One region of the Pseudomonas sp. LBUM1645 genome, then DNA from elsewhere that is predicted to be linked to it. Evidence: predicted binding sites of a transcription regulator. Region 1 holds the regulator's gene; each other region holds the start of a gene.

The links. Region 1 encodes FliA, which starts transcription of late flagellar genes. Its sites were predicted from a motif close to CTAAAGTTTNNNNNNNNNNNGCCGNTAA; they were not measured.
Region 2: flgM (flagellar biosynthesis anti-sigma factor FlgM) is a predicted target of FliA. The motif match lies at 2,187-2,214, and genes of this name have one in related genera.
Region 3: ACA079_RS05480 (flagellar protein MotY) is a predicted target of FliA. The motif match lies at 1,287-1,314, and genes of this name have one in related genera.

Annotation. Positions count from the first base shown of each region.
Region 1 covers NZ_CP166811.1:5,269,541-5,273,844, reverse strand. The annotation lists gene flhF (flagellar biosynthesis GTPase FlhF) at 1-235, shown strand, start outside; gene fleN (flagellar synthesis regulator FleN) at 352-1,182, shown strand; gene fliA (RNA polymerase sigma factor FliA) at 1,179-1,919, shown strand; gene ACA079_RS23820 (chemotaxis response regulator CheY) at 2,087-2,458, shown strand; gene ACA079_RS23815 (protein phosphatase CheZ) at 2,489-3,277, shown strand; gene ACA079_RS23810 (chemotaxis protein CheA) at 3,292-4,304, shown strand, end outside.
Region 2 covers NZ_CP166811.1:1,584,152-1,588,455, reverse strand. The annotation lists gene cheR (protein-glutamate O-methyltransferase CheR) at 1-261, opposite strand, end outside; gene ACA079_RS06965 (chemotaxis protein CheV) at 308-1,240, opposite strand; gene flgA (flagellar basal body P-ring formation chaperone FlgA) at 1,323-2,084, shown strand; gene flgM (flagellar biosynthesis anti-sigma factor FlgM) at 2,251-2,577, shown strand; gene ACA079_RS06950 (flagella synthesis protein FlgN) at 2,626-3,093, shown strand; gene ACA079_RS06945 (flagellar brake protein) at 3,186-3,932, shown strand; gene ACA079_RS06940 (MFS transporter) at 3,998-4,304, opposite strand, start outside.
Region 3 covers NZ_CP166811.1:1,270,577-1,274,880, forward strand. The annotation lists gene rnt (ribonuclease T) at 1-177, opposite strand, end outside; gene pyrC (dihydroorotase) at 174-1,220, opposite strand; gene ACA079_RS05480 (flagellar protein MotY) at 1,380-2,288, shown strand; gene ACA079_RS05485 (argininosuccinate synthase) at 2,418-3,635, shown strand; gene ACA079_RS05490 (hypothetical protein) at 3,806-4,304, opposite strand, start outside.

The DNA of each region.
Region 1 (4,304 bases):
TAAACTGGATGAAACGGCAAGTCTGGGCGAGGTGTTGAGCCTGGCCATCAGTCATGAATTGCCGGTGGCTTACCTCACCGATGGCCCGCGGATTCCGGATGATTTGCATCTACCGCGTCGTCATCAGTTGGTCAGTCGCGCCGTCAGCGTGCAAATGCAAGAAGAACCCAGCGAAGAAGCCATGGCTGACATGTTCGCTGATATTTACCACAGCCCGACCAAGCAGGTCGGCTGAGGTATTAATGAACAGTTTTTGTACCTACATCGATGGTCTGCCATGCATTGTTCAGTTAGTGAACGCGCAGCCAGTAATGTGGCCTCCGTCTAAGTAAGACAAGGTAAAGAAAATTCATGGGCAGCATGCATCCCGTACAGGTGATCGCGGTGACCGGCGGCAAAGGTGGCGTCGGGAAAACTAACGTGTCAGTGAACTTGTCCCTGGCTCTAGCAGAGCTCGGTCGACGCGTCATGCTGTTGGACGCCGATCTGGGGCTGGCGAACGTCGACGTCCTGCTGGGACTGACACCCAAACGTACTTTGGCCGACGTGATCGAAGGCCGCTGCGAGCTGCGCGACGTACTGTTGCAAGGTCCTGGCGGCATTCGCATCGTCCCGGCCGCGTCCGGCACGCAGAGCATGGTTCATTTGAGCCCGGCTCAACACGCCGGCCTGATCCAGGCGTTCAGCGATATCGGCGACAACCTCGACGTGCTGGTGATCGACACCGCTGCAGGCATTGGTGACTCGGTAGTCAGTTTCGTTCGCGCAGCGCAGGAAGTCTTGCTGGTGGTCTGCGACGAACCGACCTCGATCACAGACGCCTACGCACTGATCAAACTGCTGAACCGCGATTACGGCATGAACCGCTTCCGCGTCCTGGCCAACATGGCCCAGAGCCCGCAAGAAGGTCGCAACCTGTTCGCCAAGTTGACCAAGGTCACGGATCGCTTCCTGGACGTCGCCTTACAATACGTCGGCGCGGTTCCTTACGACGAAAGCGTGCGCAAGGCTGTGCAGAAGCAGCGCGCCGTTTACGAAGCCTTCCCGCGGTCCAAGTGCTCACTGGCATTCAAGGCCATTGCACAGAAGGTCGATACCTGGCCGCTGCCTGCGAACCCGCGCGGGCACCTGGAGTTTTTCGTCGAGCGCCTCGTGCAACAAACCGCAGGACCTGTGCTATGACAGCCAGTGGCTACAACCTCTACAAGAAGTCGGCACGTGACGCGCAGTACGAGCTGATCGAGCGTTACGCGCCACTGGTTAAACGCATTGCCTACCACTTGCTGGCGCGTCTGCCAGCCAGTGTCCAGGTTGAAGATCTGATCCAGGCCGGGATGATCGGCCTGCTTGAAGTGTCGACCAAATACGACGCCAGCAAAGGCGCGAGTTTCGAGACGTACGCGGGCATTCGAATCCGTGGCGCGATGCTCGATGAAGTACGCAAGGGGGACTGGGCGCCGCGTTCGGTCCACCGCAATACCCGGATGGTCAGCGACGCAATTCGCTCGATTGAAGCTAAAACCGGTCGTGACGCTAAAGATCACGAGGTTGCGGCCGAACTCCAATTGAGTCTCGACGATTATTACGGGATTTTGAACGACACCCTGGGCAGCCGGTTATTCAGTTTCGACGATCTGTTGCAGGACGGCGAACACGAAGGGCTGCACGAGGATGGCGCGAGTGCTCATCTCGAGCCGTCACGCGATCTGGAAGATGAACGCTTCCAGGCAGCGCTGGCGGACGCGATTGCCAATTTGCCGGAGCGTGAGCGACTGGTGTTGGCGCTGTACTACGACGAAGAGTTGAATCTCAAGGAAATCGGTGAGGTCCTGGGGGTCAGCGAATCTCGGGTCAGCCAGTTACACAGCCAGTGCGCGGCCCGTTTGCGGGGGCGTTTGGGGGAGTGGCGAGCGCGCTGAAGGCAGTGTGGGGACACTGCGAACGCGGCGGGTGGGGTGTTGAACCAAACCGGCCCCGATCTGTTGTGCTCCAGACAGTCATTGAGTGCTTTGCCGGATTGATTGAAATGGCGTGTCCAGGTGCTGGGCGCGTTTAAGACTGCTTGGAGGTCGAATTGAACAAGAACATGAAAATCCTCATTGTTGATGACTTCTCAACGATGCGGCGGATCATAAAAAACCTGTTGCGTGACCTTGGGTTCACCAACACGGTCGAGGCCGATGATGGCACTACTGCCATTCCGGTTCTCAACAGCGGCAGCATCGACTTTCTGGTAACAGACTGGAACATGCCTGGCATGACCGGTATCGATCTGCTGCGCCACGTGCGCGCCGATGAAAAGCTCAAGCACCTGCCGGTGCTGATGGTGACCGCTGAAGCCAAGCGCGAGCAGATCATCGAGGCAGCCCAGGCCGGTGTTAACGGCTATGTGGTCAAACCCTTTACGGCCCAGGCGTTGAAAGAAAAAATCGAAAAGATTTTCGAACGCATCGGTTGATGTGCGAAGCCACTGCGCCACGGGGGAGCTATGGAGCATTACGAATCTTCACAGGGCGATTTCGAGTTGACCCTGAAAAAACACGCTGTCGAACTGGTCGAAAGCCTTGAAAAAGGCAGGTTCGGCGACGCTGTGCAACTGATCCATGAGCTCAATCAGACCCGTGACCGCGGCCTGTATCAGGAAGTGGGCAAGCTCACTCGCGAGCTGCATAGCGCGATCGTCAATTTCCAGATTGACCCGAACATGCCGCAAGCCGAGGAAGTGTCACAGATCACGGATGCCACCGAGCGTCTGGGTTATGTGGTCAAGCTGACCGAGGCTGCTGCCAACCGCACCATGGACCTGGTGGAAAACGCCACGCCGCTGGTCAACGGCCTGAGCAACGAAGCCCAGGCCTTGAGCACCGATTGGGGACGGTTCATGCGTCGCGAAGTCGGGGCTGAAGAGTTCCGCGAGCTGGCTCGGCGCGTCGACGGTTTCCTGACACGCAGCAGCGAAGACAATCGCGTTGTGTCGAGCAACCTCAACGACATTCTGCTCGCTCAGGATTACCAGGACCTCACCGGTCAGGTGATCAAGCGTGTGACCCAATTGGTCACCGAAGTTGAAAGCAACCTGCTCAAGCTCGTGCTTATGGCCAGTCAGGTGGACCGCTTTGCGGGCATCGAACATGACCGTGAAGCGATGCTGGCAGAAAAAGATCCGCAAAAACATCTCTCTCAGGGTGAAGGTCCGCAGATTCATGCCGATAAAAGAGAAGACGTTGTGTCCGGTCAGGACGATGTAGACGATTTGCTTTCCAGCCTTGGATTCTAGGAGCACCCCTACACATGAGCTTCGGCGCCGATGAAGAGATCCTTCAGGATTTCCTGGTTGAGGCCGGCGAGATTCTAGAGCAACTGTCCGAACAGCTGGTCGAGCTTGAAAGCCGACCTGATGATGCGGATTTGCTCAATGCAATTTTTCGCGGTTTTCACACTGTAAAAGGAGGCGCCGGCTTCCTCCAGCTCAACGAGCTGGTGGAGTGCTGTCACATCGCCGAGAACGTGTTCGACATCCTGCGCAAGGGTGAACGTCGCGTCGACTCGGAACTGATGGACGTGGTTCTCGAAGCGCTGGATGCGGTGAACGGCATGTTTACCGAAGTCCGCGAGCGCAGCCCGATCACGGCTGCCACGCCAGAATTGCTTGCGGCACTGGCCCGTCTGGCCGAGCCGCAAACCGCCGATGAAACGGCACCGGTTGCCGAAGTGGTGGAAGAACCTGCCGCCGAGAGCGAATCGGGTGACATCACCGATAACGAATTCGAACAACTGCTGGACTCACTGAACGCCGTCAAGGCTCAGGCAGAAGCCCCGGCAGCCGTGCCAGCGCCGAGCAGCAATGCGGCAGCCAGCGACGAAATAACCGATGCCGAGTTCGAGTCGCTGCTCGATCAACTGCACGGTAAAGGCCAGTTCGCCGTCGATGCGGTAGCCCCGGCGCCAGCCGCACCGGCTGCCCCGAAAGCGGCAGGCGACAGCTCCGATATCACTGATGACGAGTTCGAAGCACTGCTCGATCAGCTGCACGGCAAGGGCAACTTTGCCGTTGATGCGCTGGAATCGGCCATTGCTGCGGTCCCGGCCCCGGCTGCGCCCACCGCTAAAGCGGCCGGCGGCGATCTGATCTCCGATCACGAGTTCGAATCGCTGCTCGACGAATTGCACGGCAAAGGCAAGTTTACTGAGGTTGGCACTGGCGCAGTGGTTTCTGCTCCTGTCGCCAAGGCGCCAGCACCGGCTGCGAAACCCGTTGCCAAAGCGCCCGAGCCTAAAGCCGAAGCGCCGAAGCCTGCCGCTGC
Region 2 (4,304 bases), 3.4 Mb from region 1:
CAAGACTTCAAACGGATAGGTGTCACGAAACCACAGGGTTTCGTTGGTGGTCATGGCATCCACCACCATCTCGCGCAAACCGCTGCGCGGCTGGGTCTGGATGCGCTGGACCAGCTCACCCAGGGACTTGATGCCTTGCTGTTCCATCAGTTTGTTGAGACGGCTCGAGACCAGGTACTGCTTGTTTTCACCGAGCAAAATGCCACAGGCTTTTTCCAGGAAGACCCGGAACTGTTCGAAATCCAAATTACCCGTAGACAAAGATGCCGCCTCTTAAATCGTATTAACCGCCAGGGGCAAAAGGCCCCTAGCTGATGTCTGCTGCTTTGATCCGGTTGACTACCCGGGATGCCAGGTCATCAGGACGGAATTTGGCAAGGAAGTCATCGGCACCGACCTTCTTGACCATCGCCTGATTGAATACACCCGACAACGAAGTATGCAGGATGATGTGAAGCTTTTGCATGCGAGGGTCGTTGCGGATCTCGGCCGTGAGGGTGTACCCGTCCATCTCCGGCATCTCGATGTCGGAAATCATCATCAGGAACTCTTCTTCCGGCTTCTTGCCCTCGTCGACCAGCTTGCGCAGGTAATCCAGCGCCTGCCGACCGTCGTTCAACGCCACCACTTCGACGCCGACCGTTTGCAGGCAACGCGAGACCTGCTTGCGCGCCACCGACGAGTCATCGACCGTCAGCACCCGCAAGGACAATGCCTTGTGCTGGGTTTCGACATCCACCACGCCAACGGAAATCGCTTCCGGTGTCGGCGCCACTTCTGCCAGCACTTTCTCGACGTCGATGATTTCGACTAACTGATTGTCGACCCGAGTCACAGCCGTCAGGTAATGATCGCGTCCCGTGCCCTTGGGTGGCGGATGAATCTCCTCCCAGTTCATGTTGACGATGCGTTCCACCGACCGCACCAGGAAACCCTGGGTCTTGGTGTTGTACTCCGTGATGATCACGAAGGGATTGCTTTGATCTTTCAGCGCACCGGAACCGGTCGCCATGGCCAGATCAAGAATCGGAATGGTCGCCCCCCGAATATTTGCCACACCGCACACGACAGGACTGGATTTTGGCATCAGTGTCAGTTTGGGGCATTGCAGCACCTCCCGAACCTTGAACACGTTGATCCCATACAGCTGCTGGCCGTCGAGACGGAACAACAACAGCTCAAGGCGATTCTGCCCTACCAGTTGCGTGCGCTGGTTTACCGCATCCATTACACCAGCCATGCACAGACTCCTACACCAACGCTTAAGTGTGTTGCGACGCGCATTCATCACTAAACGGCACGGCGCTTGCTTTTTAACTCTTATGAACACAGAACCGACATTTTTCCGACGCCTGACATCAAACGCCCGCAAATTGCTTTGCGCGATGTCGGCCGTTTGCCTGTTCAACGCTGGCAGCCCTGCCCTTGCTGACGCGGTTACCTTGCCTGACATGCTTATCGGCGTCACTCAGGGCTTTCTTGAATTCACCGTAGAAGACTATCTGGCAACCAGTCAAACGGAAGGTCGCTACGAGATCGAGGTCAAGCAGCTCGATCCGCGGCTGCGCATGCCCATGTGCGACAAGGAATTGACAGCGTCCCTGGAGAGCCCGGCCACGCCGTTGGGGCGAGTTACGGTCAAGGTGCGCTGCGAGGGCGCGTCGCCCTGGACGGTCTTCGTACCCGCTCAAGTGCGCCTGTTTCGCGACATTGTGACCACCACCCGCCCGCTACGACGCGCCGGTATCGTCGAGCCCCAGGATGTAACCCTGCGCGAGCGTGACATCAGTCTGATCAGCCAGGGTTACCTGACTTCCGTCGACCAGGCGATCGGACAGAAACTTACCCGACCAATGGTCGCCGACCAGGTCATGACCCTGGTGCACATGGAACAGGCAGAAGTCATCAGCAAGGGCGACCAAGTGGTGATTACCGCCCGCAGTGGAACGCTCAGCGTGCGCATGCCGGGTGAAGCGCTGTCCAACGGCGGCTTGCGCGAACAGATTCGGGTGAAAAACCTCAACTCCCAGCGGGTCATCAAGGCGCAAGTCATCGCGCCCGGTCAGGTGGAAGTGGCCATGTAGAACTCTCTGTTTGTGAAGATGTGGCGCGCCACTCGACTGTTCCCTAGACTGTGCCCTATGCAGGGCAAGCGCTGACGCGCGCAAGCTCATTGATAATTGGGCCTAAAGTTTTTCCGGGTATGGCCGAAAACATGGCAAGCGTCCAAATACCCAGAGGTTTTTTGTCATGGTCATCGATTTCAGCCGTTTAAACAGTTCCTCGTCACTTACCGGCAGTACACGTACCAGCACCGCGAAGGAAACCGCCGAAGCCGGCAAACCCGCACCGCTGAATACCCCGGCCGAACAGGCCAGTACCGTCAAAAGCGGGGAATCGGTACATCTCAGCAATGAGGCTCAACAGTTGCAGAAGGTCACTGACAAGCTGCGCGATCAGCCTGCCGTCGACAACGCCCGCGTGGCCGAGTTGAAAGCAGCGATTGCCGATGGCAGCTACAAAGTCGACAGCAACCGTGTAGCCAACAAACTGCTCAACTTCGAAGCCCAGCGCTAGGCCAAGGCCTGCGCCAGGCTTTTGGACGCTTAAAACCCAAGGCCAGCCATGCACGACACTAATTTACTGCAACTGATCACCGACGATTTCGCTCCAGCACAGCACTTGCTGGAGTTACTGCAAACCGAGTCCCTCGCCTTGCACGGTCGCGACATGCCACTGCTCGAAGAGATTCTGGCGCAGAAACAGGCATTGATCATTTTGCTCGATCAGCATGGCCGCAAGCGCAGTGAAATCCTCGCCAGCCTCAACCTGCCGACCAACCGCGATGGCCTGGAGCAACTTGCCAGTCATTCGAGCATTGGCGATCAGCTGTTGGAGCAGAGCGATGTATTGACCGATCTTCTGGCTCAATGCCAGGCGGCCAACGTCAAGAATGGCCAGTCGATCCTGGTGCAACAGGCCGCGACGGCCAATCAGCTGAAAATCCTCAACGGCGGCGAGCCACCAGCGCTCTACGATGCGCGCGGATCAACCTCCATGCTTGCGAAGCCACGCCCGCTCAGTCAGGCTTGAGCCTGCTGAAAAGCCCGCACTATCAAGACGCGTAACATGCTGGCAATATGCTGGCTAGCCGTAGTCATATTTTGTCTGGAGATTGATGAACCGTGTTCAATGCCTTAAGCGCGGAAGATGCTCCGCAGCCACCCAAGGTGCTCACCACGCCGTTGGAGATCTCCGGCACCCTGCGCCAGCTGCAAGACAGCCATGATCCGCTGATCATCACGTTCCATGAGCGCAGCCAGCGCTTCCAGAGTTATCTGGTGGACCTTGACCGTGACAGCAACATGATTGCCCTGGACGAAATGATTCCCCGCGATGGTGAACGCTTCCTGCTCGCCGGCGAACCGTTCAAGGTCGAAGGCTTTCACGACGGCGTACGAATTGCGTGGGAAAGCAACGGCCCGTTGACCATCGACGAATCCGGTGGCGGTCGCTGCTACCGAGGCGCCCTGCCCGCCGAGGTGGTTTACCACCAGCGTCGTAATGCATTCCGCGCAGCATTGAAGCTGGCACAACTGGTCAACGTCGATCTGGGCGGTGAAAAGCTCAAGTCGCCGATCAGCGGCAAGCTACTGGACATCTCCGCCACCGGCTGCAAGTTGCGCTTCGAAGGCGACATCACGGGCAGCCTGCAATTGGGTGAGGTCTATGACCGCTTCATCGCTGCCCTGCCCTTTGGCAAGATGACGGCACCCGTCGAGCTGCGTTACCTGCACTTCGAAGAAAGGATCTCCACCACCTTCGCCGGCGTACGCTTTCACAACATGAGCGGGCTGGTGCAGCGGCAGGTCGAGCGGTTCGTCTATCAGCTTCAGCGCGAAGCGCGGCGCTTCGACAAAGACGACATGTAATAAGACGCTTCAATAGAAAACGGGCAGTCCCTTGCGGTGACTGCCCGTTTTTTTATGCGTTTTATTTAAGGCCTGGCCTCAGTAAAACTTTGCTCGCGAGGTGCATCAGGGTCTTCCGGCGGCGGATCGGTTTCGGGCTCTGGTTCGGGCTCTGGTTCGGGTTCCGGGTCCGGCTCAGGGTTGATCGGGTTCTGCATCTGATCCTGAACCACCTGCTCATCGACCCGCGGGTCAAGACAAGCCACCAACGGCGAACTCGACATACTGTCCGGCATGGCGACGTGATGCAGCGGTGCATCGTCGACCTGATGCAGGTTGGTCACCGCTTTCGGGCGAATCCGCCACACCAGCACCAACGCGAAGAAACTGAAG
Region 3 (4,304 bases), 3.1 Mb from region 1:
CATGCCGATGGTAGTTGCGGCAATTTCCAGCAAGGCGTCAGTGGCAGAGTTGAAACCACCGGTTTCAACGTCGACAACGACTGGCAGGTATCCACGGAAGCGCTCAGCCATCGGGTGGCGCGAACCACCTCCGCCGCCTTGGCCGTCCTGTTCGTCGTCGAAATGGTCTTCACTCACGCGTGTTCCTCCAGCAGGCGCCAGCGCAGTTTTTCACCGGCGCGCAGCGGGATTACGGTCAGCTCGCCAAATGGCAGGCTGGTTGGGGCGGTCCACTCATCGCGGACCAGGGTGATGCGATCGGTGTTCACCGGCAGGCCGTAGAAGCGCGGGCCGTTCAGGCTGGCAAAGGCTTCGAGCTTGTCCAGCGCGTTGCGCTGTTCGAAGGCTTCGGCATACATTTCGATCGCTGCATAAGCGGTGTAGCAACCGGCACAGCCGCAAGCGGCTTCTTTGGCGTGCTGGGCATGGGGCGCCGAGTCGGTGCCGAGGAAGAACTTGTCGCTGCCGCTGGTGGCGGCGTCGAGCAGGGCTTCCTGATGGGTGTTGCGCTTGAGGATCGGCAGGCAATAGAAGTGCGGCCGAATCCCGCCCACCAGCATGTGGTTGCGGTTGTACAGCAGGTGATGCGCGGTGATGGTCGCGCCAACATTGGCCGAAGCCTCGTTGACGAACTGCACGGCGTCAGCGGTGGTGATGTGTTCGAACACCACTTTGAGCGTCGGGAAACGCTCGACGACACGACGCATGTGCTCATCGATGAAGATTTTTTCGCGATCGAACACGTCGACATCGCCACGGGTGACTTCACCGTGAACCAGCAAGGGCATCCCGACTTCGGCCATGGCCTCGAGTGCAGGGAAAATCTTGTCGATGCTGGTGACACCGGAGTCCGAGTTGGTGGTCGCGCCGGCCGGGTACAGCTTGGCGGCGTGAATGAAACCACTGGCCTTGGCCTCGCGAATTTCTTCGGGCTGGGTGCGGTCGGTCAGGTACAGCACCATCAACGGTTCGAAGCGGCTGCCAGCCGGGCGTGCAGCGAGAATCCGCTGGCGATAGCCGTCGGCTTCAGCGGTGTTACGCACCGGAGGTACCAGGTTGGGCATGATGATGGCGCGACCAAAGGTGCGCGCGACATCCGCGACTGTATTGGGCAACACAGCACCATCGCGAAGATGAATATGCCAGTCGTCGGGACGCAGCAGGGTCAGGCGGTCGGACATGAGGGGATTCCAGGCGGGTCAAACTGAGGGGAATGCTACCGGAAAAGACTCTTCCAGGCACTCGCTATCAAGTTTTGCTGGAAGCTTCCGATATCCAACAGGTATGCCGTAAACATCTGTGTGTCGGTCTTTTTGTTGTAGAAGCCAGTGGAGCCTCCCGTGCGCCAGCGTTATTTAGCCTTGCTCAGCGTGTTTGCCAGCCTTCCAGCGATGGCGCTCACTTTCCAGACCCGTCTGGAGAGCATCGAGTGGACGGTCGAAGGAGACAAGTTCGAGTGCCGCCTGAGTCAGCCGATCACCGATTTTGGTTCGGGTGAGTTCGTGCGCCGCGCTGGCGAGCAAGCGACGTTTCGTCTGAAGGCCTATAACTCGATGATCGGCGGCGGTTCGGCGACGTTGCTGGCGGCGGCTGCACCCTGGCAGCCGGGCCGTGGTGACATCAACCTCGGTTCTGTGCGGATCGGCAGCGGCAATGTGCTGTTCAACAGTTCGCAAGTACAGGCCGGCCGCTTGATCAGTGGGCTGATGGATGGCCGCAGTCCGGTCGTTCGACATTACTCTGGCGATGGCCGGGTGTCGGAAGTGCGCCTGTTGCCGGTCAAGTTCAGCAAGGCCTTCAACGACTATCAGGGCTGCGTGGCGAAGCTGCTGCCGAAGAATTTCGAGCAGGTTAAGCAATCGCAGATCGGCTTCCCCGGCGAAGGCCTCGATCTCGACGCGCAGGCCAAGGCGCAATTGCAAGTGATGCTGGAGTTCATGAAGGCCGACCCGACGGTCAACCACATCGAACTCGATGGTCACTCCGACAACAGCGGCAACCGCCTGACCAATCGTGATTTGTCGCGGCGTCGGGCCCTGGCAGTCATGGAGTTCTTCAAGGCCAACGGCATTCAGGAATCGCAGATCACCGTGCGCTTTCATGGCGAGCGTTATCCATTGGCGCCCAATACCAATTCCGCCAACCGGGCGAAGAACCGTCGAGTCAATGTGCACCTCGCGCGCGTTGCGCCCACCGAAACGCCGGCCCCTCAGGCCACTGCATCGGCGAGCGCCGCGTCGACCTCCTGAACCCGCTGTTATCGTCGCTCACTCGACATAATCTGTCGCTTCGTCGTCATAAGCTGTCGCGCCTCTGTAAATTATCCTGCATGACCGGTAGACTTGACGGCTTTCCGTAGAACCCCGTGGAGTGATGGCATGGCGGACGTAAACAAGGTCGTTCTGGCGTATTCCGGCGGCCTGGACACTTCGGTGATCCTCAAGTGGCTGCAGGATACTTATAACTGTGAAGTCGTGACCTTCACCGCTGACCTGGGTCAGGGCGAAGAGGTCGAACCTGCACGCGCCAAGGCACAGGCCATGGGCGTGAAAGAGATCTACATCGACGACTTGCGCGAAGAATTCGTGCGCGATTTCGTTTTCCCGATGTTCCGCGCCAACACCGTTTACGAAGGCGAGTACCTGCTGGGTACTTCCATCGCTCGTCCGTTGATCGCCAAGCGCTTGATCGAAATCGCCAACGAAACCGGTGCTGACGCCATTTCCCACGGCGCTACCGGCAAGGGCAACGACCAGGTTCGTTTCGAACTGGGCGCCTACGCCTTGAAGCCAGGCGTGAAAGTGATTGCTCCGTGGCGCGAATGGGACCTGCTCTCCCGTGAAAAGCTGATGGATTATGCTGAAAAGCACAACATCCCGATCGAGCGTCACGGCAAGAAAAAATCCCCGTACTCGATGGATGCCAACCTGCTGCACATCTCCTATGAAGGCGGCGTGCTGGAAGACACCTGGACCGAGCACGAAGAAGACATGTGGAAATGGACCGTCTCCCCGGAGAAGGCTCCAGATAAAGCGCAATACCTGGAACTGACCTACCGCAACGGCGATATCGTCGCACTGGACGGCGTCGAAATGACCCCGGCTACCGTGCTGGCGACCCTGAACCGTATCGGCGGCGAACACGGTATCGGCCGTCTCGACATCGTCGAGAACCGTTATGTGGGCATGAAGTCCCGTGGCTGCTACGAAACCCCTGGCGGCACCATCATGCTGCGCGCTCACCGTGCGATCGAATCGATCACCCTGGACCGCGAAGTGGCTCACCTCAAAGACGAGCTGATGCCTAAATACGCCAGCCTGATCTACACCGGTTACTGGTGGAGTCCTGAGCGTCTGATGCTGCAACAGATGATCGATGCGTCCCAGGCACACGTGAACGGCGTTGTGCGCCTGAAGCTGTACAAGGGCAACGTGATCGTCACCGGTCGCAAGTCCGACGAATCGTTGTTCGATGCCAACATCGCGACCTTCGAAGAAGATGGCGGCGCCTACAACCAGGCCGACGCGGCGGGCTTCATCAAGCTCAACGCCTTGCGCATGCGTATTGCGGCGAACAAAGGCCGGAAGCTTTTCTGAGATCTTTGAAACCGTAGTGGAACGACGTTAATAGAGTTGTGGCCTTGTCGGTGACAAGGCCACAATTTTGAATAGGGGGGAGTTTTTCTGCCGGACGTCGTGTTATCAGCGCCCTTTTTGTATCTGTAATACCTTCCTTCTGTTTCCTCTCTCTGAATGCTCTTCAAGCGTTACCTGCTGCGTGTCAGGTAAAAAGAGTGATCAAGAATCGTTAGACCGTGTGAGTTCAAATTGTAAGCAATGCAAAGCGTTGGTCCGCTGCGATTCTTGGCCTGTTTTGATTGCTTGCTTGCGCTTTCCTTCAGTAATGCCTCCGAATCGGTACAGGTGAGAAATACGATCACTTGTGCTGGGCTTCCCTGCGGCTGCCGGTTTTTTTCAATCCAGGCACCGAATTCCATTTTCTTGTTCAGCCACCGCGCATCGACGATGTGCAGGTTTTTTAGCGGCTCGGCCAGGCAAACGTGCTGTAGAGTCGAGAGGCCCGTCTGAATACCGATCCGGACGGGAGGGTTCTTCAGGTTATCAGGTCGCTGACCGCGTTCAGCGTTGTCCATCACTTTTACAAAATGCTTTCCCTTGCCGTAATCGGACGGCGCGTACAGCGACCGATAGTTGAAATTGAGTGTGGCGAAGAAAAGAAAAAGCAAATAAAAAGGGAAACTGATC